Regions from separate parts of the Streptomyces sp. NPDC005496 genome, predicted to be linked through region 2. Evidence: riboswitches for the same ligand, from Rfam matches in the RefSeq annotation. Region 2 holds a riboswitch; the other holds the start of a gene.
What was found. A riboswitch is a leader RNA that binds a small molecule or an ion and turns the genes downstream of it on or off. The one in region 2 is predicted to bind S-adenosylmethionine.
Positions count from the first base shown of each region.

Region 1: it holds a riboswitch for S-adenosylmethionine, as region 2 does, so the genes downstream of both, ACFYQQ_RS14035 (glutathione S-transferase family protein) here and ACFYQQ_RS38735 (aminotransferase class V-fold PLP-dependent enzyme) in region 2, are expected to answer to the same signal.

Region 1 is NZ_JBIAJQ010000004.1:350,090-357,523, forward strand. It holds gene ACFYQQ_RS14020 (NtaA/DmoA family FMN-dependent monooxygenase) at 1-469, opposite strand, end outside; gene ACFYQQ_RS14025 (LLM class flavin-dependent oxidoreductase) at 488-1,699, opposite strand; gene ACFYQQ_RS14030 (putative leader peptide) at 1,775-1,900, opposite strand; SAM riboswitch class IV at 2,080-2,220, shown strand; gene ACFYQQ_RS14035 (glutathione S-transferase family protein) at 2,592-3,524, shown strand; gene ACFYQQ_RS14040 (nuclear transport factor 2 family protein) at 3,562-3,960, opposite strand; gene ACFYQQ_RS14045 (PadR family transcriptional regulator) at 4,045-4,608, shown strand; gene ACFYQQ_RS14050 (type 1 glutamine amidotransferase domain-containing protein) at 4,764-5,459, shown strand; gene dhaK (dihydroxyacetone kinase subunit DhaK) at 5,666-6,658, shown strand; gene dhaL (dihydroxyacetone kinase subunit DhaL) at 6,705-7,304, shown strand; gene ACFYQQ_RS14065 (PTS fructose transporter subunit IIA) at 7,297-7,434, shown strand, end outside.
Region 2 is NZ_JBIAJQ010000020.1:4,815-12,248, reverse strand. It holds gene ACFYQQ_RS38755 (NYN domain-containing protein) at 1-190, opposite strand, end outside; gene ACFYQQ_RS38750 (hypothetical protein) at 262-501, opposite strand; gene ACFYQQ_RS38745 (rhomboid family intramembrane serine protease) at 656-1,387, shown strand; gene ACFYQQ_RS38740 (Lrp/AsnC ligand binding domain-containing protein) at 1,384-1,665, shown strand; gene ACFYQQ_RS38735 (aminotransferase class V-fold PLP-dependent enzyme) at 1,722-3,083, opposite strand; SAM riboswitch class IV at 3,274-3,390, opposite strand; gene trpD (anthranilate phosphoribosyltransferase) at 3,476-4,540, opposite strand; gene ACFYQQ_RS38725 (cytochrome bc complex cytochrome b subunit) at 4,697-6,331, opposite strand; gene ACFYQQ_RS38720 (Rieske 2Fe-2S domain-containing protein) at 6,328-7,392, opposite strand; gene ACFYQQ_RS38715 (c-type cytochrome) at 7,389-7,434, opposite strand, start outside.

The DNA.
Region 1 (7,434 bases), on a different contig from region 2:
CCTCCTGCGGGAGGAAGCCGCCGCGGCGGAAGTTCTCCCCGGTGAAGGCGTCCCAGGAGGTGACGACGTTCCAGGCGGCCCGCCCGTCGGAGAGGTGGTCGAGGCTCGCGAACTGCCGGGCCACTTCGTAGGGTTCGTTGAAGGTGGAGTTGATGGTGCCGGTCAGGCCGAGGCGGTCGGTGACGGCGGCGAGGGCCGACAGGACGGTGAAGGTGTCGGGGCGGCCCACGACGTCCAGGTCGTAGATGCGTCCGCCCTGTTCGCGCAGCCTGAGCCCCTCGGCGAGGAACAGGAAGTCGAACTTGGCGCGTTCGGCGGTCCGCGCGAAGTGCGCGAACGAATCGAACTCGATGTGGCTCCCCGCCGCGGGGTCGCTCCACACGGTGGTGTTGTTGACTCCGGGGAAGTGGGCCGCGAGGTGGATCTGCTTCAGCGGCTTGTCGGACGACGTGGTCAACGGCTTGCTCATGGCTGGAAGTCCTCGGGCTCAGGCGGTGGCGTAGCGGTTCGCGGGGCGGGCGAGGCCGAGCAGGCCGCGCAGGGTGTCGCTCTCGTACGCGTGCCGGAACACCTCGCGGCGCTGGAGTTCGGGCACCAGGCCCCGGGTGATCGCCGGGAGGTCGTGACCGGCGACGGCGGGCCGCAGCCGGAAGCCGGACAGTCCGGCCTCGCTCAACTCCGTCAGCAGGTCGGCCAGTTGTGCGGGCGTCCCGGTGAAGACGGGTGCGTCACCGGTGTACGGGTGTCCCGCCAGGTCGTCCAGGCGGTCGCGGCGGGCGGCCGCCGCGGCCGGGTCCTCGTCGAGGAAGACCAGGAGGTCGCCGAAGAGGTGGAGCGGCTCCTCGGCGCGTCCGCCGGCGGCCCGGGCGGTGCGGACGGCGGCGACGAGGTCGCGGGCCTGGCCGCTGTCGTGCGGGGTGAGAAATCCGAGGTCGGCGGAGCCGGCGAGCAGACGGAACGGGGCGCCCGAGGGGGTCTGGTGGGCGAGTGCGCCGACGAGGGGCTGGCCCTGCGGGGGCCGGGGGGTGATCGAGGGCCCCTTGACGCTGAAGTGCCTGCTCTCGAAGTCGATGTAGTGCAGCTTGTCGCGGTCGATGAAGCGGCCGGTGGCGGTGTCGCGGATCTCCGCGTCGTCCTCCCAGCTGTCCCAGAGGCGGCGCACGGCCTCGACGTAGTCGGCGGCCTCCTCGAAGAGCTCGGCGGCCTGATCCGGGGCGGCGGCCGTGCCGGGTACCTCGGCGGGGAGGCCGGGGACCGTACGGCGGCCGAAGTGGGCGGCCTCGTCCGGCCGGGCCGACACCTGGACGCGCAGGCCCGCGCGGCCGTTGCTGACGTAGTCCAGGGTGGCGACGGCCTTCGAGATGTGGAACGGCTCGGTGTGTGTGGCGACGACGGTGGGGACCAGTCCGATGTGCCGGGTCAGCGGGGCGACGCGGGCTGCGACGAGCACCGCGTCGAGCCGGCCGCGCACCTGGTCGGTACGTGCGTCGGGGCCGGCGGGGAGGGAGGACTGGAGTCCGAGGGAGTCCTCGATGGTGACGAAGTCGAGCAGGCCGTGTTCGGCCTCGGTGACGAGATCGGCCCAGTAGCGGGCGGTGAACAGCTCCTGGGGGCGGGCCTCGGGCTCGCGCCAGGCGGCCGGGTGCCAGCCCGCGCCGTCGAGCGCGACGGCGAGGTGCAGCGGGGAGTTCGGGGACACGGAGGGGTGCCTTCCTGGTCGACCATGGGAGATCGCCGGCCCTCGTCCGGTGGGGGCGGCGGCGCGGGTGCACGGTCAGGGACGACAGAGCGCGCCGGCCACGCGCAGCAGGTCGATGTGCGGCCGGGAGTACAGGCGGACACAGCCGCGTGGGGTGAACGTCACCACGGGACGGCGGAACGCGGGCGACGCGACTCCCATCGCTCCCACCTCCGCCTCCGCACTCGGTGCCCTCCAGAGCGGCAACCAAGCGGCCGCGCCCTTTGTTCCGCCGAACTGTACGCCGCGCCGCGGGAGTCGGGCATGCCGCCGACCACGTCGTGAGACGGCGCGGACGCCTTCTTGACGCTCCCCCGGGGCGCGGCGACACTGCTGAGGACGGTCACGATTGTCAGCGCCCCGCGAGTGTTCGTGCTCGTACGGTCATCGGCCCCGGCCCGCTGGCAGGCAACCCTTCCACCGCGACGGGGTGCCCCGGGTGACGACCGGGTTCCGCCGGTGCGGCGGGACAAGCGTGGTCTCGCGTCTCGCGAGCCCCGAGCGTGGACCGGTGGGAATGCCCAGGAACGACTTGACGAGGCGCCTGCACATCGATCTGCTGCGTGTCTCCAGCGCGTACTAAGGACCGTCCGGCCCTCCGCGTCGCTGCCCGCGAGGCACCTTCGCATACTCGGGTCCGCGCTCCCGGCGTGCCCGGCGACGAGCCCGGCACCGCACGTACGCGGGCCCGCGCCCGGCGCGCGAGCGAGCGTGCCTGACGTCGCGAGGCGGACGGGAGAGGCCGGACAGGTCCCGGTTCCGGCGATCCCGGACCGGTACGAGAGAAGCGCGGTCACTCCGTTTCGTCACGGCGCCCACGAGGCGGCCGGGACTTCCTCACCCATGGAGAGTCATGCCCGAGACCCTGTCGCACGCCTCCAGCACGAGCACTCCCCGCACCGGCACGCCCGAGCCCGGAACCACCGACCCCACCGGCGCCTGTTCCGGCGTCGGGGACACACCCGGCACTCAGTCCTCCCCCGCGGAGTCCGCCGACGCCGGTGCCCCGGCCCGGTGTGCGTCGTCCTTCCGCGCGGCCGCGCCGCTCGACGCGCTCCCCCGGCCCCGCGGCGCGGGTTCGGCCGGCGCTCAGCAGCACGTCCACAACCGGATCGGCGTCGGTCTCGCCGGCGGTTTCTACCCGGCCCCGCACCGCTATCAGCTGTACCTGTCCCCGGACTGTCCGCGCTCGCTGCGCGTCGCGGTCACCGTCGACCTGCTGGGCCTCGGGGACTTCGTCGCCACCCTTCCCGCGGGCCCCGCTGCCCCTGGCGGCCCGGACTGCTCCGCCTCCCTGCGCCGAGCCTACGAGGCCACCTGGCACCACTACGACGGCCCGCTCGCCGTGCCCGCGCTGTGCGACCGGTGGACCGGACGTGTGGTCAGCAACCACACGCCGGACATCCTGCGCGACCTGGCCGGCCTGGCGGACCGCACCGGGGCACAGGTCCCCGCCCTCCGTCCGCCGGCCCACGCGGCGGACATCGACGCCCTGCGCGAGCTCCTCGACACGGAGGTCACCCCGGACGCCCGGCCAGGGCGCCGGTCGGCCGCGCTGGACCGACTGAACGGGCAACTCGCCTCGTCTCCCTACGTGTTGGGCCACGAGATGAGTGCCGCGGACGTGGACCTCTGGGCCGCCCTCGTCCATCTCGACGCTCCCGGCGCCCTCGCCCCGTACGAGCACCTCCGGGGTTATGTGCGGCGGCTCGGTGCCCACCCGGCGTTCCGGGGGAAGACGAGCCGGAGCGAGGGGGCGGGCGTCGCACCGCTTCGGCGACGGTAGTCCGGACCGGCGGAGGCACCGCCTCCGCCGGCCGTCGTCACTCCGCGGCGCCCATCGCCTCCCGGGAGATCTGCTCGAACTGCGCGGCCATCGCCTCCTGGAGGGCCTGGGCGGCCGACAGCGGGCGGACCATCACCGTGAAGTCGTCGATCCTTCCGTCCTCGTCGAGGTGCAGGAAATCGCAGCCCTCGATCTCCTTGTCGCCCACCTTCGCCCGGAAGATCAGGGCGTGGTCGACGCCGTCGGCGTCACCGATCTCACGGACGTAGTGGAAGTCGGTGAAGACGCGCGAGACGCCGCGGACGATGGCCGCGGTGATCGCCCTGCCGGTGTACGGCTTGAACACCACCGGGCTGGTGAACACCACGTTCTCGGCCAGCAGCGCCTCGATCGCGGCGTGGTCGCCGGCCTCCACCGCCTTGCGGAAGGGATGCATCGCGCCCACCTCTCATAGTCAACTAATTGAATAGGTGTGGAAGAGATTACTCGCGTCGGCGGCCGGACATCTAGCCTTGCGGGCATGGCATTGCGCAACGCGGTCCTGGCCGCGCTTCTGGACGGCGAGGCATCGGGCTACGACCTGGCCAAGGGGTTCGACGCGGCGATCGCCAACTTCTGGATGGCGACGCCCCAGCAGCTGTACCGGGAACTCGACCGCATGGCCGCCGAGGGGCTCATCGAGGCGCGGCTCGTGCGCCAGGAGCGCCGGCCGGACAAGCGGATGTTCTCGCTGACGGACGCCGGGCGCCGTGCCCTGCGCGATTTCACCGGCGCCCCGCCCCGGCCCACGGCCATCCGGGACGAGCTCCTGGTCAAGGTGCACGCGGTGGACGAGGGCGATCCCGACGCCGTACGCGCGTCGATCACCGAGCGGCTGGAGGGGGCCCGCGCGAAGCTGGCCCGCTACGACCGGCTGCGCGCCCGCCTCCTCGACGGGCGGACCGAGGACGCGTACCTCGCCGAGGCGGAACGGGTCGGGCCGTATCTGACGCTGATGCGGGGCCGTTCGTTCGAGCGGGAGAACATCGCCTGGGCGGAACGGGCGCTGCGCGTCCTGGAGCAACGCACCGCCGTACGCGGGTAGTTCCGGGAGCAGTGCACGGCCTTCCCCGACGGGAGGCGGCCCGCCTTGCCGGTCGGTGCGGCCCGCACGTATTCCCTCCGGCCCATTGGAAGTCCTATGGCAGCGAATGGCATGTCTATTGGTCACCTATGGGCCGTACGGCCTACCGTCGCGGTATGTCGAAGATTCTTTTTGTGATGACCGGCGCCGACCACTGGACGCTGGCGGACGGCAGCAAGCACCCGACCGGCTTCTGGGCCGAGGAAGCGGTCGCCCCGTACGAGGCGTTCACGGCGGCGGGCCACGAGATCGTGGTCGCCACACCCGGCGGGGTCGTCCCCACCGTGGACCGGGCGAGCCTGGCGCCCGAGGCCAACGGCGGACAGGACAACGCCGACAGGATCGCCGGGGCCCTGGACTCGATGGACGCGCTCCGCGAGCCGATCCGGCTGGAGGACGTGCGGCTCGACGACTACGCGGCCGTGTTCTACCCCGGCGGGCACGGCCCGATGGAGGACCTCGCGGTCGACGCGGTCTCCGGACGCCTCCTCACCCTCGCGCTGACGTCGGGCAAGCCGCTCGGCGTGGTCTGCCACGCCCCCGCCGCGCTGCTCGCCGCGCAGGGCGAGGACGGCCGCAACGCCTTCGCCGGATACCGCCTGACCGGCTTCACCAACGCGGAGGAGACGCAGGCCGGACTCGCCGGCAAGGCGAAGTGGCTGCTCCAGGACCGCCTGGTCGAGGCGGGCGCGGACTTCCAGGAGAGCGAGCCGTGGGCACCGCACGTGGTGGTCGACCGCAATTTGGTCACCGGACAGAACCCGTCCTCCTCCGCCCCGCTCGCCGCGGAACTGCTGAAGAAGCTCGGCTGAGACACCTCTCCGCCCCCTGAACCGGGCCGGGATCCGGCCGCCCCCACGGGCGGCCGGATCCCGGCCCGCCGCGCTTTCCGGACACCTCTCCGGTGCCCGCGCCGGCCCGCCGCCCCGCCGCCTGATCCGTCCGGATCGGCGCCGCACGTGACCACCGCCTCCTGAGCGCCGATACTGCAAGAGGCTGATCTCATCAGGAGGTACCCATGAAGATGCTCATCAACGTGGCGGAGACAGTGGTCGCGGACGCCCTGCGGGGCATGGCGGCGGCTCATCCGGAGCTGACGGTCGACGTGGAGAACCGGGTGATCGTCCGGCGCGACGCGCCGGTGGCCGGAAAGGTCGGGCTCATCTCGGGCGGCGGATCCGGGCACGAACCGCTGCACGGCGGATTCGTGGGTCCGGGGATGCTGTCGGCGGCCTGTCCGGGCGAGGTCTTCACCTCGCCGGTGCCGGACCAGATGCTGCGGGCGGCGGCCGCCGTGAACAGCGGCGCGGGCGTGCTGTTCATCGTGAAGAACTACACGGGCGACGTGCTCAACTTCGACATGGCCGCCGAACTGGCCGAGGACGAGGGCATCCAGGTCGCCAAGGTCCTCGTCAACGACGACGTCGCCGTCACCGACAGTCTGTACACGGCCGGCCGGCGCGGCACCGGCGCGACCCTCTTCGTCGAGAAGATCGCCGGAGCGGCCGCGGAGGAGGGCGCGCCGCTGGAGCGGGTCGAGGCCATCGCCCGGCAGGTGAACGAGAGCTCCCGCAGCTTCGGGGTGGCGCTGGCCGCGTGCACCACGCCCGCCAAGGGCAGCCCCACCTTCGACCTGCCGCCCGGCGAGCTGGAGCTGGGTGTCGGAATCCACGGCGAGCCCGGCCGGGAGCGGCGCGCGATGATGACCTCGCGGGAGATCGCCGACTTCTCGGTGCACGCCGTCCTGGAGGACCTCGACCCGCGCAATCCCGTGCTGGTGCTGGTCAACGGCATGGGGGCGACCCCGCTCCTGGAGCTGTACGGCTTCAACGCGGAGGTCCAGCGGGTGCTGGCCGAACGCGGTGTCGCCGTGGCCCGCACCCTCGTCGGGAACTACGTCACCTCCCTGGACATGGCGGGCGCCTCGGTGACCCTGTGCCAGGTGGACGAGGACCTGCTGCGCCTGTGGGACGCGCCGGTGAAGACCCCGGGTCTGCGCTGGGGCATGTGAGCGGGGCAGGCATCCGGTCAACGTTCGTACCACGCAAGGAGACCTTGTGCTCGACGCCGACTTCTTCCGACGCTGGATGACGGCCACCGCCGCCTCCGTGGAGCGCGAGGCCGAACGGCTCACCGCGCTGGACTCACCGATCGGCGACGCCGACCACGGCAGCAACCTCCAGCGCGGCTTCACCGCCGTGGTGGCCACGCTGGACAAGGACGCCCCGGACACCCCCGGCGCCGTCCTGACCCTCGCCGGCCGGCAGCTGATCTCGACGGTCGGCGGCGCGTCCGGACCGCTGTACGGCACCCTGCTGCGCCGTACGGGCAAGGCGCTCGGGGACGCCGCCGAGGTCACCGAGGAGCAGCTCGCGGAGGCGCTGCGGGCCGGGGTGGACGCGGTCATGGCGCTGGGCGGAGCCGCGCCCGGCGACAAGACCATGATCGACGCGCTGGTGCCGGCCGTGGACGCCCTCGGGGAGTCCTTCGCGGCGGCCGCGGCCGCCGCGAACGACGGCGCCGAGGCGACGACACCGCTCCAGGCACGCAAGGGCAGGGCCAGCTACCTGGGCGAACGCAGCATCGGGCACCAGGACCCGGGCGCCACGTCGTCCGCCCTGCTCCTCGCCGCTCTCGCGGAGGTGTCCGGTGAGTGACGACAAGCTGGTCGGGATCGTCCTGGTGTCGCACAGCGCCGCCGTCGCCGCCTCGGTCGCCGAGCTGGCGGTGGGCTTGGCCGGCGGCGGCACGACCGCCCCGGTGGCGCCCGCGGGCGGCACCGCGGAC
Region 2 (7,434 bases):
CGAACTTCGCCCGCCGATTGGGGGCGAAGCGCGCGTACTGCCGCAGCTGCGCGGGCAGTTCGGCCACGGTCAAACCGCCGAAGCCGTCGGAGACGATCTGTACGACCCGGCGCCGCACGCCGTCGGGCAGCGGGCGGTCGAGCACCTCGGCGGTGCCGTCGTCCGGCTCCCCGCCTGTGGTCTCCACCATCCGTCACACCCCAATTTCTCGCGGGGCCCTCCCCCACTCTCGGCTTCGCTCGAGCGGGGGGACCCCCATCGTCAGGAGCCGGCGCCCGGCCTGTCCACCAGTTCCACCTGATCCACCGCGTTGCACCAGCGGCAGCGCACCGAGTCGATGGTCTCACTGACCACCTCGCGCTCCTCGACCTTCGGCTCGCCGGCGAGGTCGAGGTGCACGTACTCGACGACCTTCGAGGAGCGGGTCACGTCGAAACGCGTGAGGTTGCCGCAGAGCATGCAGCGCCACCGCGTCTCGGCGGTCGGCAGGGGAACCGTCATCGTGGCTGTTCGCTTTCCCTCTAGTGTCCGTGATGCGCCAGCTTCCCTGGTGCGTGTGGCTCGTACCCTACGGCCTGGCGGGTCCTCGACGCTCGGCCGTCCACGCGGCGAGGCGGTCTGTGCGCTTCCGCCCGATTACGCCATGCTCTGTCGCATGACCGGTAAGTGGAGCGCGGTGATCGGCCGGAGCGTCCGGGGACAGTCCGCGCCGGTGACGTACGGACTGATCGGTGTGTGCTGCCTGATCTTCGTGATCGGCCCGGCGGCGGGACTGAACCCGGCGTACGGCACCGGGGACGACCTTTTCGCCGCCCAGCAGGCGTACTTCCGCCGCTGGGGCGTGATCCCCGCCGAGCTCCTCGACGGGCGGCCGCGCGCCCTGCTCACTCCCGCGACGGCGCTGTTCATCCACGGCAGCTGGCTCCACCTCCTCGGCAACATGCTCTTCCTCTACGTCTTCGGGGCGATGGCGGAGGAGCGCATGGGCCGCGCCGGGTTCGCCCTCTTCTATCTGGGCTGCGGGTACCTGGCCCTGCTCGGCTACGCGATCGCCAACGCCGAGTCCACACAGACCCTGGTCGGCGCGTCGGGGGCGATCTCCGCGGTCCTCGGAGCGTTCCTGTACCTGTTCCCCGGGGCCCGGGTGACCAGTCTCTTCCCGTTCCTCTTCTTCCTGCCGCTGCGCTTCCCGGCCTGGGTGGTCCTGCCCTTCTGGGCGGTCCTCCAGTGGCTCGCGGCGGGCCGCGACGACCAGGGGCCCGGGGTCGCCTACCTGGCCCACCTGCTGGGCTTCACCGCCGGGTTCCTCTGCGCCTGGGTGCGCTTCGGCCGTGCGACTAGAGTGAAAACCCCAGTGACGGCCCCCGAGGGAGAGAACCAGCCGTGATCACCGCGATCGTGCTCATCAAGACCAGCGTGGACCGGATCCCCGAGATCGCGGAGTCGATCGCGGCCCTCGACAGCGTCAGCGAGGTCTTCTCCGTCACCGGCACCTACGACCTCATCGCCATGGTCCGCGTGCAGGCGCACGACGACCTGGCCGACGTCATCCCGGGCCGCATCAGCAAGATCCCGGGCGTCGAGGGCACCGACACCCACGTCGCGTTCCGCACGTACTCCCAGCACGACCTGGAGGCGGCGTTCGCGATCGGCCTCGACTCCTGACCTGCCGGGACCGTACCGCGCCCGCCGCCTCCGGCCGCTGAGCCGTTTCTACGGCCTCAGACCGCCGGCACGCAACGCCCGTCCTGGGTCCGGTACCGCCACCGGGCGCCGTCCCGCACCAGTTCCCTCACGGCGCGGACGAAGCGCTCCACGTGCTCGTCCGGGGTGCCCGCGCCGAAGCTGACGCGGATCGCGTTCAGGGACTTCTCGCCGGGCGCGGCCTCCGGGGCCCCGCACTCCCCCTGGCTCTGCGGGTCGCTGCCGAGCAGGGTGCGCACCAGCGGGTGGGCGCAGAAGAGGCCGTCGCGCACGCCGATGCCGTACTCCGCGGACAGGGCCGCCGCGAAGTGCGAGCTGTTCCAGCCGTCGACGACGAACGAGATGACGCCCACCCGCGGGGCGTCGTCCCCGAACAGCGACAGGACCCGCACCTCGGGCACCTCGGCGAGGCCCGCGCGGACGGTGTCGATCAGGTGCTGCTCGCGGGCGACCAGGGAGTCGAAGCCGGCCTCGGTGAGCGCCTTGCAGGCCGACGCGATGGAGTAGACGCCGATCACGTTCGGGGAGCCGGCCTCGTGGCGGGCGGCGCTGTCGTGCCACTCGACGTCGACCCCGCCGTCCGCGCGCCGCGAGACCTTGCGGCTGGCGCCGCCCCCCGCGAGGTAGGGCTCGGCCTCGGTCAGCCAGTCGGCGCGGCCCGCGAGGACACCGGAGCCGAAGGGCGCGTACAGCTTGTGCCCGGAGAAGGCGACCCAGTCGACGTCCAGGTCCTTGACCGACACCGGGTGGTGCGGGGCGAGCTGGGCGGCGTCCAGGACGATGCGGGCGCCGTGCGCGTGGGCGGCGGCGGCCAGCTCGCGCACCGGCCACAGCTCGCCGGTGACGTTCGAGGCGCCGGTGACGCACACCAGGGCCGGGCCGTACGGGTCGCGGGCGGCCAGCGCGCGCTCCAGGGTGGCGACGGCCTCGTCCGGGGTGCGCGGGGCGTTCAGGTACGTCACGCGGGCGTCGCGCCAGGGCAGCAGCGAGGCGTGGTGCTCGGTCTCGAAGACGAAGACCTGGCAGTCCGCCGACAGGGCGGCGGCGAGCAGGTTGAGGGAGTCGGTGGTGGAGCGGGTGAAGACGACCTGGTCGCCGTCCCGGCAGTCGAGGAACTCGGCGACGGTCACGCGGGCGCTCTCGAAGAGGTCGGTGGAGAGCTGGGAGAGGTAGCCGGCGCCCCGGTGCACGCTGCCGTAGTACGGGGCGTACGCGGCGACGTCGTCCCAGACGCGCTGGAGGGCCGGGGCGCTGGCGGCGTAGTCCAGCGCGGCGTAGGTGACCTCGCCGCCGGTGACCAGGGGGACGGTGACATCCCGGCCGAGAACGGGCAGCGGGGCACAAACGGAACGGTCGGCGGCAGCGGTGGGGACAGACATGGCGAACTCCTGTGAGTGGCAGGCGAGATCGCTGTGCGGACAGCCCGCTCGGGGGGCGTCGACGGCACAGGAAGGAGGAGAAAAGGGTGTGCGGAGGCGGGGCTCTACGCCCTACCGCATTCGCTTGCTCACAGAAGGCTCCCTCGAACGACCAGGACCCCTGGCGGTGCTCACTCGGAAGAGTGCGAGGGGTCCGCGCTTGCCGTAGACCTCGCTGCCTACGGCCTGGTCTTCACCCGGGGCACCCCGCCACGGACGGAGGGTTGCCGGACAGCCGGCCGGGGCCTGATGGCTGTCGCTCATGACCTGGTACAGCATCTTGCCAGAAGATCTTCCACGCGCAAGGCGCGGTCCAGAATCCGGACCGCGCCCCGCCTCACCGTGTGTGCGGCTCAGGCGTTGCTGGCCGCGACCCACCGGTCCAGGGTGCGCTTCGCGGCCCCGGAGTCGACGGCCTCCGCGGCCCGTGCCATCCCGGCGCGGATCTGCTCCGCGAGCGGCCCGCTCCCCGGCTCCAGGGCGACCAGGGCCGCCGCCGCGTTCAGCAGCACCGCGTCCCGTACGGGCCCGCTCTCGCCGTTCAGCAGCCGCCGGGCCACGTCCGCGTTGTACGACGCGTCGGCGCCCCGCAGGGCCTCGACCGGGACCAGGTCGATGCCCACGTCACGCGGGTCGAAGGCGTCCTCGTGGACCTTCCCGTCGCGCACGACCCACACCCTGGACGTGGCGGTGGTGGTCAGCTCGTCGAGGCCGTCGTCGCCGCGGAACACCAGCGAGGAGTTGCCGCGTTCGGCGAAGACACCGGCGACGATGGGCGCCATCCGCAGATCGGCCACCCCGACGGCCTGGGCCTTGACCCGGGCCGGGTTGGTCAGCGGCCCCAGGAAGTTGAAGGTCGTGCGGATGCCCAACTGCCCGCGCGCGGCGGCCACATGACGCAGGGCGGGATGGAACTTCACCGCGAAGCAGAAGGTGATCCCGGCCTCCTCGGCCACCTCGGCGACCCGCTTCGGTGTCAGCTGGAGATTGACGCCCAGCTTCTCCAGGACGTCGGAGGCGCCGGACGCGCTCGACGCGGCCCGGTTGCCGTGCTTGACCACCTTGGCGCCCGTGCCGGCCACGACGATCGCCGACATGGTGGAGATGTTGACGGTCTTGGCGCCGTCGCCGCCCGTGCCGACGATGTCGACGGTCTCCCCGGGCACCTCGATCACGTTGGCGTGCTCGTACATCGCGCGGACCAGGCCGGAGATCTCCTCGACCGTCTCTCCCTTGGCCCGCAGCGCCACCGCGAACCCGGCGATCTGCGCGTCCGTGGCCTCACCGCGCATGATGCGGTCCATCGCCCAGGCCGTCTCGTCCGCGCTCTGGTCACGCCCGTCCAGGAGGCCGTTCAGCACCTGGGGCCAGGAACGGCCCGCCGCGATGTCGCCTCCAGCGGGGGTCACAGCACTCATATGCCGCTCCTGGGTCCGTAGACAGATACGAGAAGACCGTGCACGAGGTGTCACGGGCAGGGTCCACCCTATCCACGCCCGGGGACGGCAAAGAGCCCCGTCCATGCAATGGACGGGGCTCCAGCCGTGGCGACCGGTCGGGACCGGGGCGGAGGATCAGTGGTGGCCGTGGCCGCTCGTGATCTCCTTGTACTCGTCGACCGTGGGCTTGGGGATCTGGTTCTCTCCCCCGTAGTACGCGTTGCTGAGCTTCGCGCGCAGCTTCTGCGTGCCCTTGACCTTGCGCTCGACGCCGTTCTCGTCGACCGCGGGGCCGATCTCGGCCGGCTGGTACTGCTCGTGCGCGGTGAGCGTGTGCAGCGCCTCCTGGCTGAGCGGCTCGTGCACCTCGACGAACTCACCGTGCGGCAGGCGCTTGATGATGCCCGACTCGCGGCCGTGCAGCACCTTGTCGCGGTCCCGGCGCTGGAGGCCGAGGCAGATCCGCTTGGTCACGATGAACGCGATCACCGGCGCCACGAAGAACGCGATGCGGACGAACCAGGTGATCGAGTTGATCGACATGTGGAAGTGGGTGGCGAAGAGGTCGTTGCCACCACCGATCAGCATGACGACGTACCAGGTGATCCACGCGACGCCCACGGCCGTACGGGTCGGGACGTTGCGCGGGCGGTCCAGGATGTGGTGCTCGCGCTTGTCGCCGGTGACCCAGGACTCGATGAACGGGTAGACCGCGATCACGACCAGCACGAGCGGGAAGATGACCAGCGGGACGAACACACCCAGGACGAGGGTGTGGCCCCACAGGTTGATCTCCCAGCCCGGCATGGTGCGGATCAGGCCCTCGGAGAAGCCCATGTACCAGTCGGGCTGGGCGCCGGTCGACACCTGGTCCGGCCGGTAGGGGCCGAGCGTCCAGATCGGGTTGATCGAGGCGATCGCCGCGATGATCGCGATGACACCGAAGACCAGGAAGAAGAAGCCGCCCGCCTTGGCCATGTAGACCGGCAGCAGGGGCATGCCGACGACGTTCTTCTCCGTCTTGCCCGGGCCCGCCCACTGGGTGTGCTTGTGGTAGAAGACCAGGATCAGGTGCGCCACGACCAGGCCGAGCATGATGCCCGGCAACAGCAGGACGTGGATCGAGTAGAACCGCGCGACGAAGTCGCCGCCCGGGAACTCGCCGCCGAAGAGGAAGAACGACAGGTACGTGCCGACGATCGGCACGGACAGGATCGCGCCCTCCATGAAGCGGACACCGGTGCCGGAGAGCAGGTCGTCCGGGAGCGAGTAGCCGGTGAATCCGGTGAACATGCCCAGGACGAACAGCAGGAAGCCGAACAGCCAGTTGACCTCACGCGGCTTGCGGAACGCGCCCGTGAAGAACACACGCATCATGTGGACGAACATGCCGGCCAGGAAGACCAGCGCCGACCAGTGGTGGATCTGCCGGATGAGCAGACCGCCGCGCACCTCGAACGAGATGTGCATGGTCGAGTTGAACGCCTCGGACATCAGCTGTCCCTGCAGCGGGACGTAGCTGCCGTGGTACTCCACCTCGTTCATCGACGGGTGGAAGAACAGCGTCAGGTACACACCCGTGAGGATGATGATGATGAAGCTGTAGAGGCAGATCTCGCCCAGCATGAAGGACCAGTGGTCCGGGAAGATCTTGCGCATGTTGGACTTGGCGAGGGAGTAGATCCCCAGCCTGCCGTCCGCCCAGTCCGCCACCCGCTCACCGGCGGGCGCCTTCTCGCGCGAACGCGTCTCGTTGTGTGCAGTGCTCATCCGCGCTCCCAGAAAGCAGGACCGACGGGCTCTTCGAAGTCGCCGAGCGCCTGAAGGTAGCCCTCATCGTTCACACCGATGCGCAGCTGCGGCAGCGGGTGACCGGCCGGGCCGAAGATCACTCGGGCACCGTCGGAGAGGTCGAAGGTGGACTGGTGGCACGGGCACAGGACATGGTGGGTCTGCTGCTCGTACAGGGAGATCGGGCAGCCCACGTGGGTGCAGATCTTCGAGTACGCCACGATGCCCTCGTGCGACCACTCGAGCTCGCGCTTGTCCTTGATGTTGTCCGGCTGGAGCCGGACGATCATCAGGGCCGCCTTGGCGATCTCGGTCTGGAACTCCTCGTCGTGCTCCTCCAGCCCCTCGGGCTTGACGAAGGTGAGCGAACCGACGGCGACGTCAGAGGGACGCAGCGGCTCGTTCGTGTTCATGTTGACGAGCAGCTTGCCCTTGGACCACAGCGTGTGGCGCAGCTTGTCCTCGGGCAGCGGGCCCAGGTCGCGCAGCAGGACGATGCCGGACAGCGGCACCAGGGTCAGTGCCCCGAGCATGGTGTTGCGGATCAGCTTGCGACGGCCGAGCGCGGACTCCTTGGCACCCTGCCGGAAGTCGGCCATGACCTTGGCGCGCACCTCGGGCGGCGCCTCGATCGGGTGACGGTCGTCGGCGATCTCCACGTCGGACATCAGCGTGCGGGCCCAGTGGACCGCGCCCGCGCCGATGGCGAAGAGCGCGACGCCGAGCGTGGTGCCCAGCGCGAAGTTGAGTCCGCTGATGTGCCCGAGCGGCCAGATGAAGACCGACTTGTCGGCCGGGATCGTCACGAACGCGGCGATGAAGCCGATCGTGGCCAGCATCGACAGCGTGAACAGCATGGCGACCACGCGCTCGGAGCGCTTGGCGGCCCGCTCGTCGATGTCCTGGACGCGGTGCTCGTGGGGCGGCAGACCGGGGTCCGCGAACGGGTTCTGCTCGTCCGCGATGCCGACCGCAGCGTTGTGCTCGTCGGTGGCCCGCTCAGCGGGCAGGTTCTCTTCTGGAATGTCTTGGCTACTCATGACTTCTTGGCCTTTGCGGTCCGAGCGGCGACCCAGACGGCG